3 regions of the Vibrio sp. R11-SG3-ISO3-SZ genome follow, and region 3 is predicted to be linked to each of the others. Evidence: predicted binding sites of a transcription regulator. Region 3 holds the regulator's gene; each other region holds the start of a gene.
The links. Region 3 encodes MetJ, which represses methionine synthesis genes. Its sites were predicted from a motif close to TTAGACNTNTANANGTCTAA; they were not measured.
Positions count from the first base shown of each region.

Region 1: the regulator MetJ is predicted to act here: its motif matches at 1,441-1,460, upstream of metA (homoserine O-acetyltransferase MetA).
Region 2: the regulator MetJ is predicted to act here: its motif matches at 1,490-1,509, upstream of AC6R1O_RS02050 (MetQ/NlpA family ABC transporter substrate-binding protein).

Region 1 is NZ_JCBDGX010000052.1:16,782-20,059, reverse strand. Features, by position in the region: gene AC6R1O_RS07170 (ABC transporter permease) at 1-488, shown strand, start outside; gene AC6R1O_RS07165 (DUF3859 domain-containing protein) at 498-935, opposite strand; gene AC6R1O_RS07160 (ATP-binding protein) at 905-1,300, opposite strand; gene metA (homoserine O-acetyltransferase MetA) at 1,483-2,424, shown strand; gene pilW (type IV pilus biogenesis/stability protein PilW) at 2,619-3,278, shown strand, end outside.
Region 2 is NZ_JCBDGX010000016.1:34,633-37,910, forward strand. Features, by position in the region: gene AC6R1O_RS02045 (cobyric acid synthase) at 1-532, opposite strand, end outside; gene AC6R1O_RS02050 (MetQ/NlpA family ABC transporter substrate-binding protein) at 663-1,460, opposite strand; gene AC6R1O_RS02055 (hypothetical protein) at 1,676-2,194, shown strand; gene cra (catabolite repressor/activator) at 2,295-3,272, opposite strand.
Region 3 is NZ_JCBDGX010000036.1:4,979-8,256, reverse strand. Features, by position in the region: partial or broken gene AC6R1O_RS04970 (malic enzyme-like NAD(P)-binding protein) at 1-1,034, shown strand, start outside; gene metJ (met regulon transcriptional regulator MetJ) at 1,148-1,465, opposite strand; gene AC6R1O_RS04960 (O-succinylhomoserine (thiol)-lyase) at 1,726-2,892, shown strand; gene AC6R1O_RS04955 (bifunctional aspartate kinase/homoserine dehydrogenase II) at 2,892-3,278, shown strand, end outside.

The DNA of each region.
Region 1 (3,278 bases), on a different contig from region 3:
GGTCTAACGTCAGCCCTCTCGCCTTGATGGGGGGGCGAATGGTACTGCTGACGAGTATTTACTTGGTACTAAGCGGTTATTACTTCGGGCCGAGTTTTCGCTTGCACGGCGTCGCGCAGTTAGCAAACCTTGCCGATCTTGTCACTCTATTGCTGCCTTTCTTGTTGGCATCCTGCGCGATAGGCATCTGGCTAGGTACGGTAGTACCAAGACGAGAGTTGGTGACATTAGTGGTACTAATCAGCTCAATGCCGCTGATTTTTAGTGCGGGGTTTATCTGGCCGCTCGAAGCGATTCCCGATGGCATCGTTTGGTTATCGCAGCTTTTTCCTAGTACGCCCGCCATCCAAGCATTCTTGCGTTTAAACCAGATGGGCGGAGAATGGCATCAAGTCGCGGAGCAATACGCACTGCTGTGGGTGCAAGCACTGGGTTGGAGCCTCATGGCTTGGCGCGCATTGCGTCAACATCGCCGCGATAACGTTTGAGCGCCGCGTTTAAAAACCTCGCCGGCGCCAAAATTCATTCTCATCCCGACCATACACATCGAAGGTCTTTTGTGCAATCACGCGTCCGTCCATCTCGATGCTCATGTGCCAACGCCCCAAATTCGACTCCAAACCGCCGTCTGGATGAAGCAGTTGAATCGTATCGCCCAAGTAGAAATCCCAATCGTTGCTGCCTACGTGCAGCTCACCGGTGAAAGGCGCTAGCGTCTGGCCTTTTTTGCCTAAGATACCGGGATGATCGATACAAAACTCAATCAACGCACCTTTGGCTTTTTTGATGTTGACGATAAAGCCAAACTCAACGTCCTCGTCAGCCGGAACCTTAGTGGTAAACGCTTGTATTTTAGGAAGATGTTTTGATTTGGAGTCCCATTGGTCGTAAATACCGTAAGAGGTCATTTCAACAACGGGCGATCGCTTTGCCATGTCTGCCACCGTTTTTTCATTTGTTCGATTGTACTGCGCTCAACGCCGTGGATATTTTGAAATTGCCCAGAGCACTCCATCACCACAAACTCAGCGCCAAATTGCTTGGCGAGGCGGTAGTACGGCGCGATTTCCCAGCGCTGGACAAAAGTATTGGAGACAACCACGTCCTGCTCGTTGGTCAGCGCACGTTTGACCTCAGCTCGGCACCACTCGTGCGCATCGGAAATTTTCGCTTTGTCATAGCGGTAAACGCCATCGTCAGCGATAAAATACATATCCGCTTCAAGGTGCACCGCTGGCAGTGTTTTCGCTAGGGTGCTTTTGCCAGAACCTGGCAGACCACGAATTAAGGTCAATTTCACCGCTCTATTACTCCCTTGCGGCCGATGTCCGCTGATTTACTTGCGGCTGCGCCGACATAGTCTCACCAAGTTCGAGGCGCAGATAGTAAACCAATTTGGCCTAAAAATGCTATCGACATCTCATACCGATTGGGTTAAGTTTAGATGTATAGACGTCCATAACAGAGCTTAGGGAGAAAGCTGTGCCGATTAAGATCCCCGATCAATTGCCTGCCACTGATGTACTGCGTCAGGAAAATATCTTCATCATGAGCGAATCGCGTGCCTCTACGCAGGAGATTCGTCCACTTAAGGTGTTGATCCTCAATCTTATGCCAAAAAAAATTGAGACAGAGACGCAATTTTTACGCCTCTTGTCCAATAGCCCATTGCAGGTCGATATTGAACTGCTGCGCATTGATGATCGCCCGAGTAAAAATACGCCAACCGAGCACCTAGACAACTTTTACCGACAATTTGAGATGATCAAAAAACGCAATTTCGATGGTTTGATCATCACCGGTGCGCCGCTCGGTCTGGTCCAGTTTGAAGACGTGATTTACTGGGACCACCTCAAAACCATCATGAACTGGGCGAAAGAGCACGTCACCTCGACCTTATACGTCTGCTGGGCCGCACAAGCAGGGTTAAAGCTGCTCTACAATCTGCCTAAGCGCACTCGCAAAGAGAAGCTCTCCGGTGTGTATCAACATCAAATTCATCACGAGTTTCACCCCATTCTGCGTGGTTTTGACGACACCTTTTTAGCACCGCATTCTCGCTACGCTGATTTCTCACCGGAGTATCTCGCCGAGCATACGGATCTCGACATCTTGGCCACCTCAGACGTGGCTGGCGTTTACTTGGCGGCCACCAAAGATAAGCGCAATGTGTTTGTGACGGGCCATCCAGAGTATGACTCACACACCCTGCACAATGAGTACATCCGCGATCTGAGTGAGGGAATGGAACCGGCGATTCCGGTCAACTACTACCCCAACAACAATCCCGACAACAAACCGTGCGCAAGTTGGCGCAGCCATGGGCACCTGCTATTTGCCAACTGGTTGAACTACTGCGTCTACCAGCAAACGCCATACGATTTGGATCACTTCAGCGAAGCCAACTTCACCAAAGACGATTAACGCGTCTAGGGCAACACCCTGTCACCGAATACGAGGGCGCAAGCGCGCCCTCGCTCGCATTCTTTTCCGGCCCACACTAAGAAACTGATAAACCCCTCGCAGAGTCTCACTCATCGGCGCAAACACCAGATAGGATCAGGTATAAAAAAACACAAGCTTGTTATCTGTTACTGAACCACAAAAGTTGAACGAATATGCGTACCCTTCTCCTTCCTTTGGTGTTACTTCTCTCTGCCTGTGTCACGGTGGACAATAACCCTGAGCCCGAGCTCAATGCCAACCCACGAGAAAAAGCCGATGCGCGCTTAGCCCTTGGCATGGGTTACTTACAGCAGGGTGATATGGTGAAAGCCCGCGAAAATCTGGAAAAAGCCCTTCAGCACGATAAAAGTTACTACCGAGCACAATTGGCGATGGCGCACTATTTCGAGCAAGTTGGTGAAGAAGCGGACGCTGAAAAACTGTATATAACGGCGCTGAGACAGCACCCGAGAAACGGTAATGTAATGAACAACTACGGCACGTTTTTATGCAAACAAGAGCGCTATCCTCAGGCTGATCAACTGTTTAATCGAGCCATTGAGCAGCCCTACTACTACCTGATTTCCGCCAGCTATGAAAATGCGGCACTCTGTGCATTGAAAGCGGGCAAACCCGAACAAGCCATGGGTTATTTCAAACGCACATTGGATCACGACCCGCGCCGTGTCACCTCGCTGCTGCGCCTGACTAAACTTGAAATAGAGCAAGGTGAATACACATCGGCGCGAATACGCTTGATGAACTTCCACCAGCAGTTTGGCGTGCAACAAGCCTCATTGGCCCTACTGGTCGAGTTGGAAGAGCGCGCCGGT
Region 2 (3,278 bases), on a different contig from region 3:
AGTGAGCAAACACGCCGCCCCGGTCAATATCGGCGACAATCACGACGGGCACATCCGCCTCCTCAGCAAAGCCCATATTGGCGATATCATTCTCACGTAGATTGATTTCTGCGGGGCTACCAGCGCCTTCGATCATAATCGAATCATAGTGTTCGGTCAGTTGACTAAACGAGTCCATCACAAAAGGCAGCGCTAACTGTTTGTAGTTCTGGTAACCACACGCTTCCATATTACTCAGTGCTTTACCTTGCACGATCACCTGTGCGCCAATATCGGAATTGGGCTTAAGTAATACTGGATTCATATGAACACTAGGCTCGACACCGGAGGCTAAAGCTTGCACCGCTTGGGCGCGACCAATTTCACCACCATCAGAGGTTACGGCGCTGTTTAACGCCATATTCTGTGGTTTAAATGGGGCAACTCGCACACCACGGCGAGCCAACACTCGGCAAAGACCTGCCACGACGACGCTTTTTCCGGCGTCAGAGGTTGTACCCTGTACCATTAGGGCTTGAAGAGGCGTTTTCATATAAAGAAAAAACTACAATAAATCCATCCGTTATGTTGGCTGACGATACCACTCCCACCTTGCAATCGCTAATGTTTCGATAAAAAAAGCCCGAGGTGGTAATGCCTCGGGCTCTCAATCATTCTGCGAATTAGAACGCCGCCTCAATCGTGCTACCAAACTGCTTGGCTAGGAAGGCTTTCGTCTCTTGCGATTGGAAGATCTCAACAAACTGCTGATACTCAGGTTTAGTCTCTTCCCCTTTACGGGTCGCGATGACCATAACAGCGAGCGGGGCATCGGTCGATTCGAGATAAATACTCTGTTTCTGCGGATCAAGCCCTGATGACATCACATAGTTCATCGTGATTGCCGCAGCATCGACATCATCCAGAGTTCTGGGTAACTGCGCCGCATCGACCTCGATGAATTCGAACTGTTTAGGGTTGTCCACAACATCAGTGAGCATTGCCGCATATCCAACGCCCTCTTTCAGGGTGATCACTCCCGCTTCAGCAAGCAATAATAGACCGCGACCACCATTAGTCGGATCGTTAGGTATCGCGATACGCGCTTTCTCTGGCAACGCATCTAAAGTGCGGTATTTATTTGAGTAAAGTCCCATACGCATGAGGATTGAACGGCCGATTGAGACAAGTTCTGTACCATGATTTTGATTAAAACTGTCTAAAAATGGTTGATGTTGATAACTATTGATATCGATACTGCCATCATCAAGCGCCGCGTTTGGTGTGACATAATCCGAAAACTCGATCACTTGCACCTTTAACCCATGCTGCTCGGCTTGTTTTGCTACCGCCTCGACAACCTGGGCGTGTGGGCCAACCGTCGCTCCAACTTTAATCACTGACTCTTCTTTTTCGCCGCACCCGGTAAGTCCGACTACCGTGATGAATGCTAACAACGACACCTTACTGACTAACTTCATATTTCCCTCTCATTGTTAATAAAAGCCTTTTAGATGGCTAGAGCTCCACTGTAAGCTTTCTATATAAAAAATCAATCAATTCAATTCGTAGGCGACAAATCATTTTAAATCATCAATAATGACACCCACCTCAAATGGCTGGCTTAAAACTTGCTAATATTTTTTCATTAGGCAAAAACGCCAAGCCAATGTGGCGCTTAGACGGAAAATTGACAATGTCGGAGACTGTTTTGAAAAAAATCCTACTTACCAGCGCGCTGGCTCTTGCGGCGACATCAGCACAAGCGAATAACTTCAGCTACAACTACTTTGAAGTGCGTGTAGGCGCCAATCCCTCGACATTAGGCGGTGAGTTCACCACTCTATTCACGGAAAACTCCCATTTGATCATTCGCGCCGATTCTCAGTTTGATGGCGATTATGACGTTGCCGGTGGTATCGGTTTTAATGGACCAGTAACACAATTTGCGGATGTGTATGGTCAAATGCTACTTCACCAAACAAAATATGTAGCAGGTGACAGTGACACGCAGATTGAAATGAACATTGGCGGTCGTCTTTGGTTGACTGAACAAGTCGAAGCGACGATGCGATTAGGCCGTTTGGATGATTCCTCTGTCTTTCACGCCGGACTTCGTTTTCACTCTACTCAGCAGATGTCGCTATCAGCCGAGACAAGAAACAACGGACTCTATGGTCCACAATTGACGATGAGCGTTCGTTTTCAGTACTGATGATCGTGCTGCTCTGATGTGAAAAAAGCGCCGTCTTGGCGCTTTTTAGTTCCACGGTTTTAGTATCCCTGTTTTAGTAACCTTATCTTAGTTAAAACGGTTAGCGAACAATCAACTCACGTGGAATCAACTCAATACCCGGATGGTAACGTTTTGCCGATGCGTTAAGTGCCAACGCCAACGCGCTGTCTGAAATCATTTCAAATTGTTGGGGCAAAGAGTTCACTTTAAAGGGAAGGAAATCAAGCAGACGGTTATCACCAAAGGTCCCCAGTTTGATGCCTTTGACCAACTCTGGTTGCTCGAGAAATACGTCTAATACCCCTTCCAACAAAGTATACGAGGTGGTCACAATCGCATTGGGGAGCTCATTGTTGGCCAGCCAAGTACGCATCACCTTTTTCGCGTCAATACGGTTAAAGTGGTCACCATAGCCAATTACTACACTGCAACCTCGCTCTTCTGCCGCCGTCTTAAAACCCAACTCACGCTCTTTAGAGATATTGAGGTCTGGAAGTGCACCAATTAAGCCAATAGTTGTGACGGCGTCACTAATTACGGAGTGAGTGAGCTCATTCGCCGCGCCAAAGTCTTCACTGATCACGCATGAAAAAAACTCATCGTCCAAGGGACGGTCAATCGCGATAACCGGCGTGCCCTTATTTTGGATGTCGAGATAAAATTCATTGGCATCTGGCATCGCGCTCGCCACAAACAGCCCATCGACCTTACGACTGATCAACGCATTGACGACGTTTTTCTCGGTATCAGCGTCATCATCTGAACAAGCGATCAATATTTGATAGCCCGCTTTTCGAGAGCTTTGTTCGAGAAGTTTTGCAAGCTTGGCATAACTGGTGTTTTCTAAATCAGGGATCACCAACCCAAACGATCGACTTTGCCCTGCGCGCAGCGTACTGGCGGCAAGATCCGGGCGATAGTTATGCTCTTCCACCACCGCCATCACTTTACGTTGTGTCTTTTCACTGATCCGATATTTTTGTGCTTTGCCGTTAATCACATAGCTTGCGGTTGTCTTGGACACACCGGCCAATTTGGCTACTTCATCTAGTGTCATATCTCT
Region 3 (3,278 bases):
GCACAGCGATTCTTGGCCTAGGTAATCTTGGCCCACTGGCATCAAAGCCCGTGATGGAAGGCAAAGCCCTGCTGTTTAAGCGCTTTGCAGGTTTGGACTCCATCGACATCGAAGTCAAACATCGCACCATCGATGAGTTTGTCGACACGGTCGCCAACATCGCGGATACCTTCGGCGGCATCAACTTAGAAGACATCAAAGCGCCAGACTGCTTTGAAATCGAAAAACAATTAATTGAACGCTGTGATGTGCCAGTCTTCCATGATGACCAACACGGTACCGCCATTGTGACGGCTGCTGGCATGCTAAACGCCATTGAGCTGCAAGGTAAAAAACTGGAAGACGCCGTGATTGTCTGTCTGGGCGCCGGTGCGGCTGCCATCGCTTGTATGGAGCTGCTGATCAAGTGCGGCGCGATGCGCGAGAAAATTTACATGCTGGATCGCAAAGGTGTGATCCACACTCGACGTGATGATCTCAACGAATACAAACAACTGTTTGCCAACAACACCGACAAACGTACGCTGCAAGATGTCATTGAAGGCGCCGATCTGTTCCTTGGCGTTTCTGGTCCTAACCTATTATCGCCAGATGATCTTAAATTGATGGCCGACAAACCCATCGTGTTTGCCTGCTCTAACCCAGATCCTGAGATCAAACCTGAGCTCGCTCATGATGTACGCAATGACCTCATTATGGGTACAGGTCGCAGTGACTACCCGAACCAAGTCAACAACGTACTTTGCTTCCCGTTTATTTTCCGTGGCGCACTGGATGTACGTGCTAGCGAGATCAACGATGAGATGAAGCTCGCTGCCGTAGCGGCGATCCGTCAACTGGCGAAGGAAGAGGTACCTGCCAATGTTCTGACCGCCGCGGGTGTGGATTCACTCTCGTTTGGCCCAGACTACATTATTCCAAAACCGATGGACCCAAGACTACTCCCCCGCGTCGCCAAAGCGGTCGCGTTAGCCGCGGTAGAATCCGGGGTGGCACGCATTGAGCTGCCTGACCATTACATGGATATCGAGTAACCTTGACGCCCACTACCAGCCACGACCTTTGTCTCTGGCTGAGCAAAAACAACAAAGCCGCTGACGATGTCAGCGGCTTTTGCATTCAAATTCGGTGCAAAACAGGGCGAGCGTTAGTCGTCAAACGCCTCAAACTCAATCCCCATCTCCGTCATCAGCTTTTTCACTTCAGCGGGAATATCATCTGGACGGTCTTTACGCAAATCTTCATCCGTCGGTAATGGTTGACCTGTGTAAGCGTGCAAGAACGCTTCACACAACAACTCACTGTTGGTGGCATGACGCAGGTTGTTGATCTGGCGGCGCGTACGCTCGTCTGTTAATACCTTAAGGACTTTAAGTGGGATGGAGACCGTGATTTTTTTCACTTGCTCACTTTTCTTACCGTGTTCTGCGTATGGGCTAATGTATTCGCCATTCCAGTCTGCCATTGCGCACCTTTATATTTGCGTATGAGTGTTTAAACCACAATTTTAACGGTATTTATGGCTACAAGCAAAGACATATAGACGTCTAGAAGTGTTGACGTCTTAAAAAATGAGAAGTAAAGTGGTTGGCGATAGGAGTGGAATCGGCCCAAACTGTGAGTGTGTCGCAGCACTACACCACATTGGGTGCCGGATACACCTGATAAGCAACAGGTATATCGCATTCCCTAAAACAAGTCACTACTGTTCGCAAGGAAAACGCTATGAGCACGCGCAAACCCGCCACCATCGCGGTACGTACTGGTATCGAGTCAGACACCCAACATCACGCTGTCGTTCCCCCTATTTATCTCTCGACCAATTACGGATTTCCGGCGTTTGGTGAAGTGCCGAAATACGATTACACGCGTTCTGGCAACCCGAACCGTGGCCTGCTTGAAACGGCGCTGTATGAATTAGAAGGTGGAGAAGGCGCAGTGGTGACCAACTGTGGCACCTCAGCGCTCAACCTTTGGGTGTCTGCGTTTGTCGGGCCAGATGATTTGATTGTCGCGCCACACGATTGCTACGGTGGCACCTATCGACTCTTCAATACCCGTGCGCAAAAAGGCGACTTCAACGTGTTGTTCGTCGACCAATCCGATGACGCAGCCTTGACCGCCGCCATCAACCAGAAACCCAAGCTTATCCTGTTGGAAACGCCATCAAATCCTTTGGTGCGTGTGGTGGATATCGAGAAAGTCTGCCAGCAAGCGAAACAAGTCGGCGCACTGGTCGCGGTTGACAATACCTTCTTAACCCCGATTTTCCAGAAGCCACTCGAATTGGGTGCGGATTTCGTTATTCACTCAACCACCAAATACATCAACGGTCACTCCGATGTGATTGGCGGCGTGGTGATCACCAAAACCAAAGCGCACGCTGAAGAACTGGCTTGGTGGGGCAACTGCATTGGGGCCACCGGCACGCCGTTTGATAGCTACATGACGCTGCGCGGCATCCGCACGTTAGGCGCACGAATGAAGGTGCATGAACAAAGCTCGGCAAACATTCTCGACTTTCTGAAAACAGAGTCACTGGTCGGCCGCATCTATCACCCAAGCTTGCCGGATCACCCTGGCCATGACATCGCTAAGAAACAACAATCAGGCTTTGGTTCTATGCTCAGCTTCGAGTTCGCTGGCAGCTTTGAAGAACTGAAACAGTTTGTCGGTGAGCTGAAACTCTTCTCTCTTGCAGAATCGCTAGGCGGCGTAGAAAGCCTCATTTGTCACCCAGCGTCAATGACCCACCGTGCGATGGGAGAAGCGGCGCTGGCCGAGGCAGGTGTCTCTCAGCAACTGCTGCGTCTGTCTGTCGGTCTTGAAGATGCCGATGACCTGATTGACGATCTCAAGCAAGCCTTTAACTGTGTGAAGGAGTCCGCGTAATGACGACATCGCGTCAACTGCATAAATTTGGTGGTAGCAGCTTAGCGGATCCGGAGTGCTACCGCCGGGTAGTCACCATACTCAAAGAATACTCTGGCAGCGATGATCTGATCGTTGTCTCAGCGGCCGGTAAAACCACCAATCATTTGATTGAATTTACCGAAGCGCTCTATAAAGACGGCCGCCTTGCCCATGAAGCGTTGCAGTCGGTACGACAATTCCAAACAGGGCTTATCGAAGCCTTGATTGACAGTGACGACGAACAAGCGCACATGCTGGCGACGCTCAAAGACGAGTTCACCACCCTCGGCGAATTAAGCGCCCCGTTAAGCGAGGCGGAGCGAGCTGCGGTACTTGGCCACGGTGAAATGTGGTCCTCAAGACTG